DNA from 2 places in the Streptomyces sp. Tek67B01 genome. Region 1 is predicted to be linked to the other one. Evidence: riboswitches for the same ligand, from Rfam matches in the RefSeq annotation. Region 1 holds a riboswitch; the other holds the start of a gene.
What was found. A riboswitch is a leader RNA that binds a small molecule or an ion and turns the genes downstream of it on or off. The one in region 1 is predicted to bind glycine.

Region 1 (9,615 bases):
GGCGCCGGTCTCCTTCATGGTCTTGATGACCTTGTCCAGGGAGACCTTGTGCGAGCCGTCGCCGCGCATCGCCATCTTGGCCGCGGTGACGGCCTTGACCGCCGCCATGCCGTTGCGCTCGATGCACGGGATCTGGACCAGACCGCCGACCGGGTCGCAGGTGAGACCGAGGTTGTGTTCCATGCCGATCTCGGCGGCGTTCTCGACCTGCTCCGGGCTGCCGCCCAGCACTTCCGCGAGCGCGCCCGCCGCCATCGAGCAGGCCGAGCCGACCTCGCCCTGGCAGCCGACCTCGGCGCCCGAGATCGAGGCGTTCTCCTTGAAGAGCATCCCGATCGCACTGGCCGCGAGGAGGAAGCGCACCACGCCGTCCTCGTCGGCGCCCGGCACGAAGTTCATGTAGTAGTGCAGCACCGCCGGGATGATGCCCGCCGCGCCGTTCGTCGGGGCGGTGACCACCCGCCCGCCCGCCGCGTTCTCCTCGTTCACGGCCATCGCGTAGAGGGTGATCCACTCCATCGACAGCGCCTGCGGGTCGCCCTCGGAGCGCAGCTTGCGGGCCGTGGTCGCGGCGCGGCGCTTGACCCGCAGACCGCCCGGGAGGATGCCCTCGCGGGACATCCCGCGCGCCACGCAGGCCTGCATGACGCGCCAGATCTCCAGGAGGCCCTCGCGGATCTCCTCCTCGGTGCGCCAGGCCTTCTCGTTCTCCAGCATCAGCGCGGAGATCGACAGGCCCGTCTCGCGGGTGAGGCGCAGCATCTCGTCGCCGCTGCGGAACGGGTACTTCAAGACGGTGTCGTCGAGCTTGATCCGGTCCTCGCCGACCGCGTCCTCGTCGACGACGAAGCCCCCGCCGACCGAGTAGTACGTCTTCTCCAGCAGCGGCGCGCCGGCGGCGTCGTAGGCGAAGAGCGTCATGCCGTTCGCGTGGTAGGGCAGCGACCGGCGGCGGTGCAGGATGAGCTGGCTCGGCTCGTCGAAGGCGATCTCGTGGGCTTCGCCTATCTCGGCGCCCATCAGGCGCAGCCGGCCGCTCCGGCGGATGCGCTCGACCTCGGCGTCGGCGCTCTCGACGTCCACCGTGCGGGGGGAGTGGCCCTCCAGGCCCAGCAGGACCGCCTTGGGGGTGCCGTGGCCGTGGCCGGTCGCGCCCAGGGAGCCGAACAGCTCCGCGCGGACGGAGGCCGTCTGGGCGAGGGCACCTTCCTTCTTCAAGCGGGTCACGAACATGCGCGCCGCCCGCATCGGGCCGACCGTGTGGGAGGAGGAGGGACCAATGCCGATGGAGAAGAGGTCGAAGACGGAGATGGCCACGGTGGCGAGACTCCCTTGTCTGCTCGTGGGGTGGGAGAGGGGCACAGGAGAGCGGGTTGATCAGCGGGAGGTGATCAGGGAGGTTTGTTCGGATTTTGTCCGACGGTCGAGCTTAACGCGGCGAGGTGAACGACCCCCCTGCCAGGAAGGGCCACAAGGGGAAGCACGGGTGTGCGTCGGCTCACATCCCGGACCGCCCCCGGGGGGCGATCAGGCGTGAAAAAGGGGCCCGGGCCTGTGGGAACAGGCACCGGGCCCCGCCCGGCCGCGTCAGAGCGTCGGGTACAGCGGGAACTTCGCGGCGAGCGCGGAGACGCGTGCCTTGAGGGACTCGGCGTCGTACGCCGGCTTGAGCGCCTGCGCGATGATCTCGGCGACCTCGGTGAAGGCCTCGGTGTCGAAACCGCGGGTGGCCAGGGCCGGCGTACCGATCCGCAGACCCGAGGTGACCATCGGCGGCCGCGGGTCGTTCGGGATGGCGTTGCGGTTGACCGTGATGCCGACCTCGTGGAGGCGGTCCTCGGCCTGCTGGCCGTCCAGCTCCGAGTTGCGCAGGTCGACCAGGACCAGGTGCACGTCGGTGCCGCCGGTCAGCACGTCCACGCCCACGGCCTTGACGTCGTCCTGGACCAGGCGCGCGGCGAGGATCTTCGCACCCTCCAGGGTGCGCTCCTGGCGCTCCTTGAACTCGGGCGAGGCGGCGACCTTGAACGAGACCGCCTTGGCGGCGATCACGTGCTCCAGGGGACCGCCCTGCTGACCGGGGAAGACCGCGGAGTTGATCTTCTTGGCCAGCTCCTGCGTCGACAGGATGACACCGCCGCGCGGACCACCGAGGGTCTTGTGCGTGGTGGTGGTGACGACGTGGGCGTGCGGCACCGGGTTGGGGTGCAGGCCCGCGGCGACCAGACCGGCGAAGTGCGCCATGTCGACCATCAGGTACGCGCCGACCTCGTCCGCGATGCGGCGGAAGGCGGCGAAGTCCAGCTGACGGGGGTAGGCGGACCAGCCGGCGACGATCAGCTGCGGCTTGGACTCCTTGGCGAGGCGCTCGACCTCGGCCATGTCGACCTGGCCGGTCTCGTCGACGTGGTACGGGACCACGTTGTAGAGCTTGCCGGAGAAGTTGATCTTCATGCCGTGGGTCAGGTGACCGCCGTGGGCCAGGTTCAGGCCCATGATCGTGTCGCCCGGCTTGAGCAACGCGAACATCGCGGCGGCGTTCGCCTGCGCACCGGAGTGCGGCTGCACGTTCGCGGCCTCGGCGCCGAAGAGCGCCTTGATCCGGTCGATGGCGATCTGCTCGACGACGTCGACGTGCTCGCAGCCGCCGTAGTAGCGGCGGCCGGGGTAGCCCTCGGCGTACTTGTTGGTCAGGACGGAGCCCTGGGCCTCCATGACGGCGACCGGAGCGAAGTTCTCCGACGCGATCATTTCCAGGGTCGACTGCTGGCGCGCGAGCTCGGCGTCGACGGCGGCGGCGACGTCGGGGTCGAGTTCGTGGAGAGGGGTGTTCAGTACGGACATCAGGATCCCCTGGGGTCAGTTACCGGCGGTGAGCTTGGCGTACTCGTCGTCGGAGAGCAGGTCGGCCGGCTCCTCCGTGACGCGCACCTTGAAGAGCCAGCCACCCTCGAACGGGGCCGAGTTCACCAGCGACGGGTCGTCCACGACGTCCTGGTTGGCCGCGACGACCTCACCGGTGACGGGGGAGTACAGGTCGCTGACCGACTTGGTCGACTCCAGCTCGCCGCAGGTCTCGCCCGCGGTCACCGTGTCGCCGACCTCGGGGAGCTGTGCGTAGACGACGTCACCGAGCGCGTTGGCCGCGAACTCCGTGATGCCGACCGTCGAGACGCCGTCCTCGGCGTTCGACAGCCACTCGTGCTCCTTGCTGTAACGCAGCTGCTGGGGGTTGCTCATGACCTGATTCTCCTGGATGCGGGGGAGTGGATACGAACGGTGGTCTCGGGTACTGAGACGGCCGGCAGGGCGTACGGGCGCTACTTCTGCCGCTTGTAGAACGGCAGGGCAACGACCTCGTACGGCTCATGCGTACCGCGAATGTCCACGCCGACGCCGGAGGTGCCGGGCGCGGCGTGCGCCGCGTCCACGTACGCCATCGCGATCGGCTTGCCCAGCGTCGGCGACGGGGCGCCGGAGGTGACCTCACCGATGACCTTGCCGTCGGCGACCACGGGGAAACCGGCGCGCGGGACCCGGCGGCCCTCGGCGATCAGCCCGACCAGCTTGCGCGGCGGGTTCGTGGCGGCGCGCTCGGCGGCGGCCTCCAGGGCCCGGCGGCCGACGAAGTCGACCTCCTTCTCGAACTTCACCACCCGGCCCAGACCCGCGTCGAACGGGGTCAGGGAGGTGGTCAGCTCGTGCCCGTACAGCGGCATGCCCGCCTCCAGGCGCAGCGTGTCACGGCAGGACAGGCCGGCCGGGACCAGGCCGACGCCCTCGCCGGCCTTCGTCAGCGCCTGCCACAGCTCCACGGCGTGCTCCGGGGCGACGAACAGCTCGAAGCCGTCCTCGCCGGTGTAGCCCGTACGCGCGATCAGCGCGGGGACGCCGGCGACCGTGCCGGGCAGGCCCGCGTAGTACTTGAGCCCGTCCAGGTCGGCGTCGGTGAGGGACGCCAGGATGCCGGGGGACTCGGGGCCCTGGACGGCGATCAGGGCGTAGGCGTCGCGGTCGTCGCGGACTTCGGTGTCGAAGCCGGCGGCGCGCTCGGTCAGGGCGTCCAGGACGACCTGGGCGTTGGAGGCGTTCGCGACGACCATGAACTCGCTCTCGCCGAGGCGGTAGACGATCAGGTCGTCGATGATTCCGCCGTCCTCCTGGCAGATGTGCGTGTAACGGGCGCGGCCGACGCCGACGGTGGAGATGTTGCCGACCAGCGCGTGGTCGAGGGCCTTGACGGCCTCGGGGCCGGTCAGGGTGATCTCGCCCATGTGGGACAGGTCGAAGAGACCGGCCTTCGTGCGCACGGCGTTGTGCTCGTCGCGCTCACTGGCGTAGCGCAGCGGCATGTCCCAGCCCGCGAAGTCGGTCATGGTCGCACCGAGCGAGCGGTGCAGCGCGTCGAGCGCGGTCAGGCGGGGGGCAGTGCTCATGGGTGTGGCTCCCGGGTCCCAGGGCATGACATGACGAGGACGATCCTCCCCATCTGTCATCGGAACCTGAGAGGTTCGCCGAGAGTTCCCGCACCGGGCGGGACGCGTCTTCGGCTTGCACCTTGGGTGGAGCTGTCGAACAGCCCGCTTTTCAGATCTGCCTCATCCACGCGGTACGGGGCCTGAGAGATTCAAGGGAGGAACTTGCTCCTTCGGCGCCCGGGCACGGCCTCACGGCGTGCCGGGACTCTCCCGCGCGGATTCAAGCGGCCGGTATGCAGTTGGTGTCCAGATGGCGCACATCATTGCACGAGGTGGACGGGCGTGGGCGGGCGGCCCCGAAAGTCCGTGCGGACGCCGGCGGGGCTTGAGCGGGCGGCGCCGGAACCGGGCGGGCTTGAGCGGGCGGCGCCGGAACCGGGCGGGGCCGGAACCGGGCGGGCTTGAGGGGGCGGGCCGGAACCGGGCGGGCCGGATTACCGTCTCTTTACATTCACGGTCCGGGGGAGGCGATCACTGTGCGGAGGTTCGGAGTGCCGGCTTTGACGGGGACCCTCGACGGGGTCCCGGCGCAGCGGCCGGCGCCGGCGCCGGTGCGGCCGGGACGGGTCCGCGATCTACGGGGGTCGGGGGCCGGGGGGTCGAGACGGCTGGGCTTCGTGGCGGGGGACATCGTGGTGGTCTCCGGCCTGCCCGGCGGCGGCAAGAGCACGCTGATCAAGCGGGCCGCGGGGGGCGGCGCGATCGACTCGCAGGACACGCGGGAGCGGTGGGAGCGGCGGACGCGGGGGGTGCTTCCGTACGCCGTGTACCGGCCGGTGGTGCGGGTGGCGCACTACTGGGGGCTGTGGCGGGTGGTGCGCTCGGGGGCGTCGGTGGTGGTGCACGACTGCGGGAGCCAGGCGTGGGTGCGGCGGCTCCTGGCGGGGGCGGCGCGCAGGCGCGGCCGGGCGCTGCACCTGCTGCTGCTGGACGCCACGGCGGGGGAGGCGCTGGCCGGGCAGGCGGAGCGCGGGCGGCGGGTGTCGGCGTACGCGTTCGCCCACCACCGGGCGGCGGCGGCCCGCCTGATCCGCGCCGCGGAAGCGGGCCGCCCGCCGACGGGCTGCGCATCGGTCACCCTCCTGGACCGCCCCGCCGCCGCCGCGGTCACCCGCATCACGTTCCACTAGCGCGGCCCCCTCTCCCTCCCGGGGCGCCGCCCCGGACCCGCGCCTCGAAGGCCGGCGCGGGCCGAAGGGGGCGGGCCGGGCGCTGTCCACCAAGGCGGCGTGGCCGTCCGGCGCGGCCCAGGCAAGGTGACTCCCCCCCCGCCGGGCGCCCCGGGTACGAGCTGCCGTACGAAGCGCAGAGCACCTCCGGCCCTTGCGGGCACCCCGCCGGGCAGCCCGGCACTCGCCGCGTGCCCGCCCGCGCACCGGCGTTCGACCAGGGGGACCTCCCGGCGGAGCCGGGTTTCCCGGGGCGCCCGCCCCACACCCCACGCCCCGGAGCCCGCGCGCCGGCGGGGCCGGTCTGGCCGGGGGTTCGACTCGGGGGCGGGGTCCTTCCGGTACCGGCAGGCGGCGGTGTGACCCGGCGGTCGGAGGGAGGGGCGGACGGATTAGGGTCAGCGGGACAACGCGGAGCGACAGGCGGAGGCGGCACATGCACGGCGGCGGGTGGCCCGACAACGAGTTGGAACACGTGCTCGGCGCGGCCCTGGGACAGGCGGACGCCGGGGCCCGCATCCTGGAGGTGCTCGGCCGCAGCCGGGTCTGGGTCCCGCTGCCCACCGGCGGCAGCCCCGATCAGACCGCCCTGAACCTCCCGACCATGCTCATCGGCGGCGAGGCCTACGTCCCCGTCTACAGCTCCGAGGCCCAGTTCCTTGTCTGCGTCGGCCCCGCCATGGACTTCGCCGTCGCTCCCGCCGTCGAGTTCGCCCGCGGCCTGCCCCCGCAGCTCGGCATCGCCCTCAACCCCGAGGGCGCCGTCGGCGTCCCGCTCCCGCCGCCCGCCGTCGCGGAGCTCTGCCGCACCGGCCGCACCCCCCTCGACGGCCCCGCCACCGGCGGCCGCGTCCGGCTCTTCGAGCCCGACTGGCAGGACGACCCGGTGGATTTCCTCGCCGCCGCCGCAGAGGAGTTCCGCGCCATCGGCGTGGTCGCCGCCGCCCACCGCTGCCTCGCCAGCGTCGAGGGCGGAGCGCCGCAGCTGTACATCGGTGTCCGACTGGTGGGATGGGACACCGAGTCGCGCAGCGCCCCGCTGGAGGCCCTTGGCCGCGCCCTGACCCGCGTACCTCCGCCCTGGCCCGTGCAGTTGATCCTCCTCGACGCCGCCCAGGACCCGGTGGTCGACCACATCCGTGAGCGCGTACGCCCCTTCTACCTCCCCTAGGGCCGCTTAAGCTGGGGGCCGATACGCGTGGATGACGGGCGGACGAAGAGGGGTACCGGGTGAGTGCGTCAGGCACGGCCGCGGCCGGGCAGGTCGAGCACATGCTGCGCCAGGTGACTCCCGGGCGCTATGAGAGCTACGAGTCGCTCCTGCACGCCCTCGCCGAGGGCCGCCTGTGGATGCTGCTCTGGCAGGGCAGGCCGGGATCACCGGACGCCCAGTACGGCGGCATGGAGGTCGACGGCCTGGGCTACGCGCCCTGTGTGACCTCCCCGCAGGAACTGGCCGCCAGCGGATGGAACCGCGGCTACGAGGTCGTCACCGGCCGGGACATCGCCCGCGCGCTGTACCCGGACCGCTGGGGCCTGTGGCTCAACCCCCACGCCCAGGGCGGCGGCCTCGGCCTCCCCTGGGCGGACCTGCGCCGGATCGCCACCGGCCTCGACCGGATGCCGGCCGGTCCGCTGCGACTGTCCGAGCCGGCGCTGGAGCTCCCACAGTTCTACGGGCTGTTGACCCAGCACGCGCACCGCACGCCCGCCGTGCGCTCGCTCCGCCGCGCCTGGGTGCAGCCGTCGCTGGGGTCGGCGTACCTGGCGGTGGGGCTGGACCTGTACGACGCCTCCGCGCCCGCGCTGGAGTCCGTACGGGAGATGATGCGGCAGTCGGTCGGGGCGGTGCCCGAGGGCGTCCCGGTGTGCACCGTCGCGCTCGCGGACGAGCACGATCCGGTGGCGATGTGGCTGCGTTCGCAGACCCGCCCGTTCTACGACCGCGAGGGCCAGGCTCCCTCGTACTAGGCCGTAACGGGACGCCCCACCCGAGTCGCGCGCGCCGGAATATTTCCCTCCGCAAGCGTGCCCATGTTTTGAGACAGCGATAACGAGCCATCACGAGGCCGCCGGGACCCACGGTCCCCGGCGGCCTTCGACTTGCCCGGATATCGCCGCCATTGTCAGCCTGAAAAGCACTCTCCGCATGCGAGTTGGGGCAGATGTCCGGTTGCGTACCGAACAGACGGTCTTGCTCCGCTGAGGTGTGAGCGCAGTCCGGATAACGGGAATCGAAGCGTCAGATCACGGTTGCGCATCCATTCAACTGCGGGTCTGGCGGCTGGTCGAGCGCCCGATGAAGACTCCCCACCCAAGAGCCGCTCAGTCCTCCAGGACGCGGTTCGAGACGTGATCCGCACCCGTGGTCCCGCACCGCGGTTCCCGCAGCACTTCCCGCACTTCCTGCACTTCACACGCGTTCAGCGTGTCCCACGCACTCCGAGCGCCACTCCGCACCAACGCCGCCACAGCGGCGGGCATGGGCCGGCACACCCGTCGGCCGAGAGGGGTCCCCACCACGATGACGGCACCACTGCACGACACGAGCGCGGAGACGCCCGCACCCGTGTCCGTAGCCGACGTCCCTGCCAAGGCCATCGAAGGCCGCTCGCCCGGCCGCATCGCCTGGATGCGGCTCAAGCGCGACAAGGTCGCGCTGACCGGCGGCGTGGTCGTGATCTTCCTGATCCTGGTGGCGGTCTTCGCGCCGCAGATCGTGAGCCTGTTGGGCCACCCGCCCAACGAGTTCCACGAGGACATGATCGATCCCGACCTCGGCACGCCGATCGGCTCGTTCGGCGGCGTGAGTTCCGACTTCCTGCTGGGCGTCGAACCCACCAACGGGCGCGACGTTTTCAGCCGGATCGTCTACGGCGCCCGCATCTCCCTGATCGTCGCCTTCCTCGCGGCCTTCGTCTCGGTCGTCATCGGCAGCCTGCTGGGCGCGCTCGCCGGCTTCCTCGGCGGCTGGGTCGACGGCATCATCAGCCGCCTGATGGACCTGCTGCTGGCCTTCCCGCAGTTGCTGTTCACCATCGCGCTCGTCTCGGTGGTGCCCAACAGCCTTCTGGGGCTGGAGGGTTCCAGCGTCCGCATGGCGGTGCTGATCCTCGTCATCGGCTTCTTCGGCTGGCCGTACATCGGCCGCATCGTCCGAGGCCAGACGATGTCGCTGCGGGAGCGGGAGTACGTGGAGGCGGCACGCAGCCTCGGCGCGGGCCGCGGGTACATCCTGATCAAGGAACTCCTGCCCAACCTGGTCGCGCCGATCCTCGTCTACTCGACACTGATCATCCCGACCAACATCCTGACCGAAGCGGCCCTCAGCTTCCTCGGCGCCGGCGTCAAGCCGCCCACCGCCTCCTGGGGAAAGATGCTGTCCGACGCCATCCCCATCTACCAGGACGACCCCATGTACATGGTGGTTCCCGGTATCACGATCTTCATCACCGTCCTGGCGTTCAACCTCTTCGGGGACGGGCTGCGCGACGCACTCGACCCCAAGGGCAGCTGAACCGCTCTTTCGATTCACCCACTTCTGGAGGTTGGACAACCGTGATCCGCAGAAAGCAGGCACTCGCGATCACCGCCGTGATCGCCGCCCTGTCGCTGACCGCCGCGTGCGGTGGCGACGACACCAAGAAGGCGGAGGGCGACAAGGGCGACAAGGGCTACAGCGGTGCCGCCACCGGCGTCGTGAACGCCTCCGACGCCAAGGGCGGTGAGCTCAAGCTCTGGTCCCCCCAGGACGTCGACTTCCTTGACCCGGCGCGTGCCTACTACGGCTTCGTGTGGAACATGCAGCGCCTCTTCATACGCCAGCTCTACGCGTACGACAGCAAGCCGGGCGCCGCGGGCACCAAGCTGGTCCCGGACCTCGCCGAGGGCGAGCCCGTCCTGAGCAACGACGGCAAGACGTACACCGTCAAGATCAAGGACGGCGTGAAGTTCGAGGACGGCACGCC
Region 2 (9,615 bases), 3.6 Mb from region 1:
ATCGGGCCGACGCCCGTTTCGGGCCCGGCGGTCGGCTGGAGCGGGTGGTTGGGCAGGTACGGGGCGAGGTGCGCCCGGACACCGACCGGGCCGACGCCCGGACCGCCGCCGCCGTGCGGGATGCAGAAGGTCTTGTGCAGGTTCAGGTGCGAGACGTCGCCGCCGAAGTGGCCCGGCTTGGCCAGACCCACCAGGGCGTTGAGGTTGGCGCCGTCCACGTAGACCTGGCCGCCCGCCTCGTGCACCTGGGCGCAGATGTCGGCGACGTGCTCCTCGAAGACACCGTGCGTCGAGGGGTAGGTGATCATCAGGACGGCGAGCTCGTCGCGGTACTGCTCGATCTTGGCGCGCAGGTCGGCCGCGTCCACCTCGCCGTCGTCGGCGGTCTTGACGACGACGACCTTCATGCCCGCCATCACGGCGCTGGCGGCGTTCGTGCCGTGCGCGGAGGACGGGATGAGGCAGATGGTGCGCTGCTCGTCGCCGTTCGCGCGGTGGTAGGCGCGCACGGCCAGCAGGCCGGCGAGCTCACCCTGGGAGCCGGCGTTCGGCTGGATCGAGACCTTGTCGTAGCCGGTGACCTCGCAGAGACGTTCCTCCAGCTCGGTGATGAGCGTGAGGTAGCCCTCCGCCTGCTCGGCCGGGGCGAACGGGTGCAGCTGTCCGAACTCGGGCCAGGTGACCGGCTCCATCTCGGTGGTCGCGTTGAGCTTCATCGTGCAGGAGCCCAGCGGGATCATGCCCCGGTCCAGCGCGTAGTCCTTGTCCGCGAGCTTGCGCAGGTAGCGCAGCATGGCGGTCTCGCTGCGGTGCTGGTGGAACACCGGGTGCGTCAGGTACGCGTCCGAGCGCAGCAGTCCCTCGGGCAGCGTGTCCTCGGCGCTCGCGTCCAGCGCCTCGATGTCCGCGGTGACGCCGAAGGCGGACCATACGGCCTCGACGTCGGCGCGCAGCGTCGTCTCGTCACAGGCGATGGAGACGAGGTCGGCGTCGGCCTGGTAGAGGTTCACCCCGCCCTCGCGGGCGGCGGCCACGACCTCGGCGGCCCGCCCCGGAACCCGTGCGGTGACGGTGTCGAAGTACGCGCCGTGCACGACCTCGACCCCGCCGGCCGTCAGGCCCGCGGCGAGCAGGGCGGCGTAGCGGTGGGTCCGGCGGGCGATCGTGCGCAGGCCGTCGGGACCGTGGTAGACGGCGTACATGCCGGCCATGACGGCGAGCAGCACCTGTGCGGTACAGATGTTGCTGGTGGCCTTCTCCCGGCGGATGTGCTGCTCGCGGGTCTGGAGCGCGAGGCGGTACGCCTTGTTGCCGTCCGCGTCCACGGACACGCCGACGAGGCGGCCCGGCAGTGAACGGGCGTGCTTGGCCTGGACGGCCATGTAGCCGGCGTGCGGTCCGCCGAAGCCCATCGGGACACCGAAGCGCTGCGTGGTGCCGACGGCGATGTCGGCGCCCAGCTCGCCGGGGGAGGTCAGCAGGGTCAGCGCCAGCAGGTCCGCGGAGACGGTGACGATGGCACCCAGCTCGTGCGCCTGGTCGATGACCGGCTTGATCTCGCGCACCGCGCCGGAGGCACCGGGGTACTGGAGCAGCACGCCGAAGACGCCGCGCTCGGCGATGTCGGCCGGGATCCCCTCGGACAGGTCGGCGACGACGACCTCGACCCCGATCGGCTCGGCGCGGGTCTCGATCACGGCGATGGTCTGGGGCAGCGCGTCTGCGTCGATCAGGAAGACACCGCCCTTGACCTTGCCGACGCGGCGGGACAAGGACATGGCCTCGGCGGCGGCGGTGCCCTCGTCGAGGAGGGAGGCGCCGGAGGTCGGCAGGCCGGTCAGGTCGGCGACGACGGTCTGGAAGTTCAGCAGCGCCTCCAGTCGGCCCTGCGAGATCTCGGGCTGGTACGGCGTGTAGGCCGTGTACCAGGCCGGGTTCTCCATGACGTTGCGCAGGATCACCGGCGGCGTGAAGGTGCCGTAGTAGCCGAGGCCGATCATGGAGGAGAGGACCTGGTTGCGGTCGGCGAGCGAGCGCAGCTCGGCCAGCACCTCGGCCTCGGTCCGCGCCTCGGGCAGGTTCAGCGCGGCGGCCGTCTTGATCACATCCGGTACCGCCGCGGCGGTCAGTTCGTCCAAGGAGCCGTAGCCCACCTGGGCGAGCATCTTGGCCTGCGCCTCGGCATCCGGGCCGATGTGGCGCTGCTCGAAGGGGATGCCTCGCTCCAGCTGAGAGAGCGGAATGCGGTTGGCGGTCATGTACGGAGGCCTCCTGGTCGTACGACCTGCGAGGGGCACCACGGCGCGGGCACCCGGACGGCCTCCCCCTCTGTCATCTCAACCTGAGAGCTTCACCGGAGCCGCGGGGATGACCCACGAGATCCGGCTTTCACCGTCGGTGAGGAGGGGAACCGGCACTGCGCGCCCGGTACCCGCCCCTGCTTTCCAGAGTGGCCTCGTCACGTGCGGTACGTATGCCTGAGAGATTCCGGGGAGGATTTGCTCCTTCGGCGCCTCCGTCGCACTCACTCGGAGGACTCTCCCGCACAGGGTCAACAGCCATCCACCAGCCTACCAGCGAGGATCTGGAAGCTCCCTCGAGTGGCCCCCCGTGCGGATATGCCCTTCTGTAGTCATTACGGAGGAGTTGCGACCAATCGGAGGCGGACCGTGCAGACCGACATCGATCCCCGCAGTCTCATCGGCCGCAAGGCGTTCGACCGCAATGGCGCCAAGATCGGCACCGTGGACGAGGTCTACCTCGACGATGCCACCGGCGTACCGGAATGGGCCGCCGTCCGGACCGGCCTGTTCAGTCGGGACGCCTTCGTCCCCCTGGAGCCCAGCGAGGTGGTCGACGACACCCTCCGGGTGCCCTTCGAGCGCTCCCTGATCAAGGACGCCCCGGACTTCGGTGTCGGCCGGCACCTCTCCCCGGAGCAGGAACTCCAGCTCTACCACCACTACGGGTTGGACGTGACCCTCCCGACGGACTTCCACCGCCCGCCCACCAACCAGCCCCGGGACTTCGGCAGCCTGGCGGGCGAAGGCTAACCGCTGCCCCCGGGGCCTTCCTCCGACGGCTCCTCCTGCCCTACGGGCTTCCCCACGGGCTCCCCTACGAGCGGAAGCGGATCGGACGACTCCAAGTCGGGGTCGTCCAGCCGGAAGGTCCGCACGCGCCCCGGCGGCGACCCGGGCCCTTCGAAGCGCACGGTGACGCGACCGACCCCGCTGCCCTGGACCCAACCCGGGCCGTACACCGCGTGCCGGACGTCGCTGCCGGCCGGCCAGCGGCGCTCGTCGGCCGGCTCGGGCGGCCGCGTACCCCCGACGACGGACGCGAGCGCCCGGGCCGTCCCCGCCACTCCTCCAGCCGCAGCCGCCTCGTCCGGCCCATGTGCCCCACCCGGTCCCTCGGCCTCGCCGTCCCCCACCGCCTGGCTCACCGCGCCGTCGTCCGCGCCCTCCCGCGGCCCCTCCCCCGCGACCGGCACGTCGGCCGACTCGTCCGCCTGCGCGTCCGCCTGCGCGAACAGGTCCTCCTGGGTGTAGTCCGCCAGCCCCGTCACGCCGACGCCCAGCAGCCGGACCCCTCCCGTGGTGTCCACGGCCTCCAGCAGCCGCGCGGCTGCCTCCCGCACCACCACCGGGTCGTCGGTCGGGCCCCGCAGGGTCTCCGAGCGGGTCAGCGTCGAGAAGTCGTAGCGCCGCACCTTCAGCACGATGGTGCGCCCGGAGTGCCCGGAGCCGCGCAGCCGACCCACACAACGATCGGCGAGCCGCTGCACCTCGTACCGGATGCGCACCCGGTCGTGGAGGTCCACGTCGAAGGTGTCCTCCACGGACACCGACTTCGCGTCCCGCTCGGCGACCACGGGGCGGTCGTCCAGGCCCAGTGCCATCCGGTACAACCCCGCGCCGTGGGCCCGCCCCACCATCCGGACCAGTTCGTCCTCCCCCGCCTCGGCCAGGTCCCCGACCGTGGTGATCCCGGCCCGCCGCAGGTGTTCCCCGGTGGCCGGTCCCACGCCCGGAAGGGTCCGTACCGACATCGGCGCGAGCAGTTCGCGCTCCGTTCCCGGCTCGATCACCAGCAGCCCGGCCGGCTTGGCCTCCTCGGAGGCGATCTTGGCCAGCATCTTCGACCCGGCCAGGCCCACGGAGCCGCTGAGCCCGGTGGCGGCCATGATGTCGGCGCGCAGCCGCTCCCCCGTGGCCCGGGCGGTCTCCGAGTCGAAGGCGACCCCGCCCGCCTCCAGGTCCACGAAGGCCTCGTCGAGGCTGAGCGGCTCCACCAGCGGTGACAGCTCCCGCAGCAGCGCCATGACGGTGTCGCTGACGGCGCGGTACAGGGTGAAGCGGGGGATCAGGTAGGCGCCGTTCGGGCACAGCCTCCTGGCCTGCGCCGTCGGCATCGCGGAATGCACCCCGAAGCGCCTGGCCTCGTAGGAGGCGGTGGCGACGACCCCCCGGGGTCCGAGGCCGCCGACGATGACCGGCTTTCCGCGCAGGCTCGGCTTCGACGCCTGCTCCACGGCGGCGTAGAAGGCGTCCATGTCCAGGTGGAGGATGGTCGGCGCGGATCTCACGGCTCCGATGCTCCCCTACGCCACTGACAACGCCGCCCGGGGCCCCGGGCGGCGCGCGGCGCGTCAGACGGCCCGGTTGCGGCGCGCGGCCAGTTCGTCCCTCGGGTTGTGGCCGACCAGCGTCTCGCCGGTGTCGATCCGTTCCCCGTGCAGTTGCGACAGCGCGTTCTCGACGTCGCGCCACACCACGCCCACCGCGATGCCGAAGACTCCCTGTCCTCCCTGGAGCAGGCTCACGACCTGGTCCGGCGTGGTGCACTCGTACACGGAGGCGCCGTCGCTCATCAGCGTCATCCGCTCCAGGTCCGAGAAACCGCGCTCGCGCAGGTGCTGCACCGCGGTGCGGATGTTCTGCAACGCCACCCCGGTGTCCAGGAAGCGTTTCACGATCTTGAGGACCACCACGTCGCGGAAGCTGTACAGCCGCTGCGTCCCCGACCCGTGGGCGGGGCGCACGCTCGGCTCCACCAGACCCGTCCGCGCCCAGTAGTCGAGCTGCCGGTAGGTGATGCCGGCGGCCGCGCACGCGGTCGGCCCCCGGTAGCCCACCTGCTCGGGCGCCGGGGCCTCGCGATCCGGTGCGGCCGGCGCCGGTTCCGGCTGACGGCGCGCACTGCCCGCCGCACCGCCGTGCAGCGGGTACGGCCCGCCACCACTCCGTGCGGGGATGCCCCCGGTCATGCCGTCGCCCGTGATGCTCACGCCGACCCTCCGTCCTTGACCTGCCCACCTCGAAGGTAGGCAGTCACCAGGGGTGCGTCAACGATCGCCACACTCGGCACGCCGAGTGATAATCACCCTGAGAGTGGTTTCCCGTGCCCCTTATCGGGGAAAGGCTAACCGAATGGGCTGAATGTCCCTGATGGGGCGGCTTGTCCGCCGCTCACTGCGGGCCGGTGCCGAAATCCTCGGGCGAGATCTGGTCGAGGAACTCACGGAACTTCTCCACCTCGTCCTCCTGCTCGTCCGGGATGGCGATGCCGGCGTCGTCCAGCACGCCGTCGCTGCCGTAGATCGGCGTTCCCGTCCGCAGGGCCAGCGCTATCGCGTCTGAAGGCCGTGCGCTCACCTCGACCCCGCTCGCGAAGACGAGCTCCGCGTAGAAGACGCCCTCCCGCAGATCCGTGATCCGGACCTCGGTGAGCTCCTCACCGACCGCCTCCAGCACGTCCTTGAACAGGTCGTGCGTCAGCGGCCGGGCAGGGGCCATCCCCTGCTGCGCGAAGGCAATGGCGGTCGCCTCCCCAGGACCGATCCAGATGGGGAGGTACCGATCGCCTCCCACTTCACGCAGGAGCACGATCGGTTGGTTCGAGGGCATTTCCACCCGGACACCCACAACGTCGAGCTCGTTCACACAGCAACCCTAGGACGTGCCCGACCGGTTTGGGTAGTCGGGCTCTTTCCGGTCAACGCGGACGGACCCCGAGAGCGGTCTGCACGAGGGCCTCGTGCAGCCGTACGGAAAGCCCCGCCAGCTCCTTCATCGTGGCCTCGGCATGGGCCCTGGTCTGCGGGTTGCGATGCCGGCGCAAGGGGGAGACGACCTGCTCCACCAGTCCGGCCTCGCGGTCCGCCGCCGCCTTCATCGCCCGCAGGTGCCTCGGCTCCAGTCCGAAACGGCCGAGATCGGCGATCAGCCGGGCCACGGTGACCGCCCCGGCGTCGAACCCACCGTCCGGCGTCTCCCCGAGCAGGCCGTACGACTCCCACTCGGCCAGCTGCTCCTCGTCCACCTCCGCGGCGGCGAGCAGCTCCGCCCGACCCACCCTGGTCGCCGTCGGCCGCTCCCGACCCACCTCGCCGTAGACGGCCGCCGGACCGGTTGCCGTCCCGCCTCCCGGGTCCCGGGGCGTCGTGGGGGCCGGGATACGGATCTGCTCACCGCGGTCGAGCGCGTCGAGCTGCTCCCGGATGACTTTCAGCGGCAGGTAGTGGTCGCGTTGGAGGCGCAGGACCCTGCCCAGCCGCTCGACGTCGTCGGTGCTGAACTTGCGGTATCCGGAGGGTGTGCGTCTGGGCTCGACCAGCCCTTCCGCCTCCAGGAAGCGGATCTTGGAGATGGTGACGTCGGGGAACTCTTCGCGCAGCATGGTCAGCACCGTGCCGATGCTCACCAACCGCCCGGCGGTCCCGACGGTGCCGTTCTTCACGGCACCGCCGGTCGGGGTACGCAGCATGGGACCTTCCCTGTCGGTCCCCTGGGGGCACCCCCCGGCGGAGGCCGGAGAGTGTCCGGGGGAGGTCAGATGCCTCGCAGGCTCGCGTAGAAGACCAGCCGGTACTTGCCGATCTGCACCTCGTCGCCGTTGTGCAGGGCGACCGAGTCGATCGGCTCACGGTTGACGTACGTGCCGTTGAGACTGCCCACGTCGGAGACGGTGAACCCGCCCTCCTGGCCCCTGCGGAACTCGACGTGCCGCCGGGAGACGGTGACGTCGTCCAGGAAGATGTCGCTCTGCGGGTGCCGGCCCGCCGTGGTCAGTTCGCCGTCCAACAGGAAGCGGCTGCCGGAGTTGGGGCCGCGCCGCACGATCAGCAGGGCGGAACCCGGAGGCAGGGCTTCCACCGCGGCCTGGGCCTCGGGGGACAGCGAGGACGGTACGTGCCCCGCCACCTCGGCCTCGTAGGCCTCCAGGCCCGAGATCGAGATGGTGGACGTGGTCTCCGAGGCACGCTCCGGCGTCAGACCCGCCCGCAGCGGCGCCCCGCAGTTCGAGCAGAACCGGCTCGCCGCATCGCTGCGGTGCCCGCACCTGCTGCAAACCTGCTCGGCCGACATGGACGGCTCCTCGCGCCGCGGCTGCCCCGCGGAGGCATTGGTGGCATACGGGTCGGAGGCAAACCCTCCACCCGCACTTGAGGTTGATGGGTCACCGAAACCTATGCGTCCGGAACCGGCGGGGTCAACAGTCGACGCGCCCGGAGTGCCCGGAATGTCGCCTCCGCCCGCGACCTCGTCCCGGAAGAGAGGGCGGTCGCCCTGACCTTCCGCGTCTCCGCTCCCCGCACGGTGCCGTGCACCGCTTTCCTCACGGTTCTTCTTGCCGAACAACTTCTCAAACAACTTCACGGGCGATTCCCCTTACCGAAACAGACCCGCCCGTGGGGCAGGACGAACTCCGCATGCACACACCTGCCGACCCGGACATCCTCACAACGTCCGTAACCACCAGACAGTTTCCACCACGCACCGCGACTTCGGCGCCTCGACCCCCCGCAGGCATCCGCCCACGTGAGCCGCTCCATACTCCGCCGCGCTTCACGACGATGACGACCGAGCGTAGTCAGGCTGCTTCGCAGCCCGCAAGGCGTCCACAACGATCTTCGCCGACCGTGTGACGGAGACCGTGGCCTGCTCCTTCTCCAGCGTCTGCACCACACCGCCGGGGATGTTGAGCGCGGGCTCCAAGTCCTGGGGCTTGCCGATCACCCTGAACTCGTAGGGTTGTGTGATCTTCTTACCGTCGATCCCGACCCCACCTCCCACGTCCGAGAAGAATGAGCTCGCCACGACCCGAACGCCGTTGATCTGGATCGCCTCGGCACCGGCCGCACGCAGCTCCTGAAGGGTGTCCAGCAACTGGTCGGACTGCACCTGCCCATTGGGGTCGGTGATCCGTAGCGTGATGCCCGGGCCCTGTGCGGCCACGGTACCGGCCAGGATGCCCAGTTGGCGTTCCTTCTCCACGGTCTGCTTGCGCGCCTCCTCCGCCTGGTTGGAGCTGCTCTCCAGCTCCTTGCGCTGGTCCTCCAGCTTCTGCTTCTCGTCCTCCAGCCGCTTGGTGCGCCCGTCCAGCTCGTCGAGGATCCGTACGAGGTCCTCCTGGCGCGCACCGCGCAGCGGGGCTCCGGCGTCGCTGTTGGACCGCACCTGGATGGCCAGACCGAGCCCCAGCACGAACAGCAGCAGCGCGACCACCAGTTGTGCCCGGCTCAGCCGCGGCGGCCACAGGCCGGCGGCCAGTCGCCGGCGGCCACTCTCCTCCGGGGCCTCGGCTGCAACCGGCGTCCCCTCTCCAAGAGGCATTTCCGGAACATTCGGTTCCTCGGGCGGGGTGTCATTCGTACTCATCGGCCTCACGCCCGGAACACGTGCCGGCGGATGGCCGCCGCGTTGGAGAAGATGCGGATGCCGAGCACGACGACCACACCGGTCGACAGCTGCGAGCCGACGCCCAGCTTGTCCCCGAGGAAGACGATCAGCGCGGCCACCACCACGTTCGACAGGAACGACACCACGAACACCTTGTCCACGAAGATGCCGTCCAGCATCGCGCGCAGACCGCCGAACACCGCGTCGAGCGCCGCCACCACGGCGATCGGCAGATAAGGCTCCACCACGGCCGGCACTTCGGGCCGGACCAGAAGTCCGACCACCACTCCGGCCACGAGGCCCAGTACCGCGATCACGATGCACCCTTCTTCGGCTGTTCTGCTGTGGCTGTACGGACGGTGAGGCTCGACGCCGCTTGGAGGCGGAGGTCGTCCACCGGGGAGAGGGCGTAGCGGATCCCGTAGCTCTCCTGGAGGACGTGCAGGTACTGGCCGCCCTCCGCGTCCTGGAACCGGGTGCCCAGCCGCTTGGGATCGCCCACTGCGAGCACCTCGTACGGCGGCACCAGCGGCCTGTTGTCGACCAGTATCGCGTCACCGGCGGCCCTGATCGCGGACAGCGCCGTCAACCGCTGCCCGTTGATCGAGATCGCCTCGGCCCCGGATTGCCAGAGGCCATTGACGATCTTCTGCATGTCACGGTCGCGCAGCCGCCCGGTGTCCGAGAACCCCTTGCTCTCGCGCGGGCCCCCACCACCGCCCGAGGAAGAGCCCTTGGCGTCGTCCACCACCAGCTTCACGCCGGGTCCCCGTACGTCGGTCGCCCCGGACAGCAACGCCACGGGACCACCCTGGTCCCCGCCCACCTGCTTGAGCGCCGCCCGCTGGCGATCGGCGACCTCCGTGCGCAACCGCTCGATCTCACCCTCGAGCCCGTCCGCGTGGGCGTTGGCCCGGTCCACGCGGTC

Region 2: it holds a riboswitch for glycine, as region 1 does, so the genes downstream of both, gcvP (aminomethyl-transferring glycine dehydrogenase) here and gcvT (glycine cleavage system aminomethyltransferase GcvT) in region 1, are expected to answer to the same signal.

What each region holds. Positions count from the first base shown of each region.
Region 1 is NZ_JBUYUY010000001.1:2,352,251-2,361,865, reverse strand. It holds gene ACV7NM_RS10390 (L-serine ammonia-lyase) at 1-1,317, opposite strand, end outside; gene glyA (serine hydroxymethyltransferase) at 1,588-2,844, opposite strand; gene gcvH (glycine cleavage system protein GcvH) at 2,860-3,240, opposite strand; gene gcvT (glycine cleavage system aminomethyltransferase GcvT) at 3,321-4,436, opposite strand; glycine riboswitch at 4,598-4,701, opposite strand; gene ACV7NM_RS10370 (AAA family ATPase) at 4,949-5,608, shown strand; gene ACV7NM_RS10365 (enhanced serine sensitivity protein SseB) at 6,084-6,818, shown strand; gene ACV7NM_RS10360 (enhanced serine sensitivity protein SseB C-terminal domain-containing protein) at 6,878-7,618, shown strand; gene ACV7NM_RS10355 (ABC transporter permease) at 8,172-9,164, shown strand; gene ACV7NM_RS10350 (ABC transporter substrate-binding protein) at 9,206-9,615, shown strand, end outside.
Region 2 is NZ_JBUYUY010000001.1:5,968,097-5,977,711, reverse strand. It holds gene gcvP (aminomethyl-transferring glycine dehydrogenase) at 1-2,258, opposite strand, end outside; glycine riboswitch at 2,456-2,554, opposite strand; gene ACV7NM_RS26920 (PRC-barrel domain-containing protein) at 2,670-3,053, shown strand; gene ACV7NM_RS26915 (DNA polymerase IV) at 3,050-4,591, opposite strand; gene ACV7NM_RS26910 (MerR family transcriptional regulator) at 4,655-5,272, opposite strand; gene ACV7NM_RS26905 (bifunctional nuclease family protein) at 5,475-5,948, opposite strand; gene ftsR (transcriptional regulator FtsR) at 6,001-6,771, opposite strand; partial or broken gene ACV7NM_RS26895 (FHA domain-containing protein) at 6,837-7,840, opposite strand; gene ACV7NM_RS26890 (DUF881 domain-containing protein) at 7,854-8,621, opposite strand; gene ACV7NM_RS26885 (small basic family protein) at 8,672-9,004, opposite strand; gene ACV7NM_RS26880 (DUF881 domain-containing protein) at 9,001-9,615, opposite strand, start outside.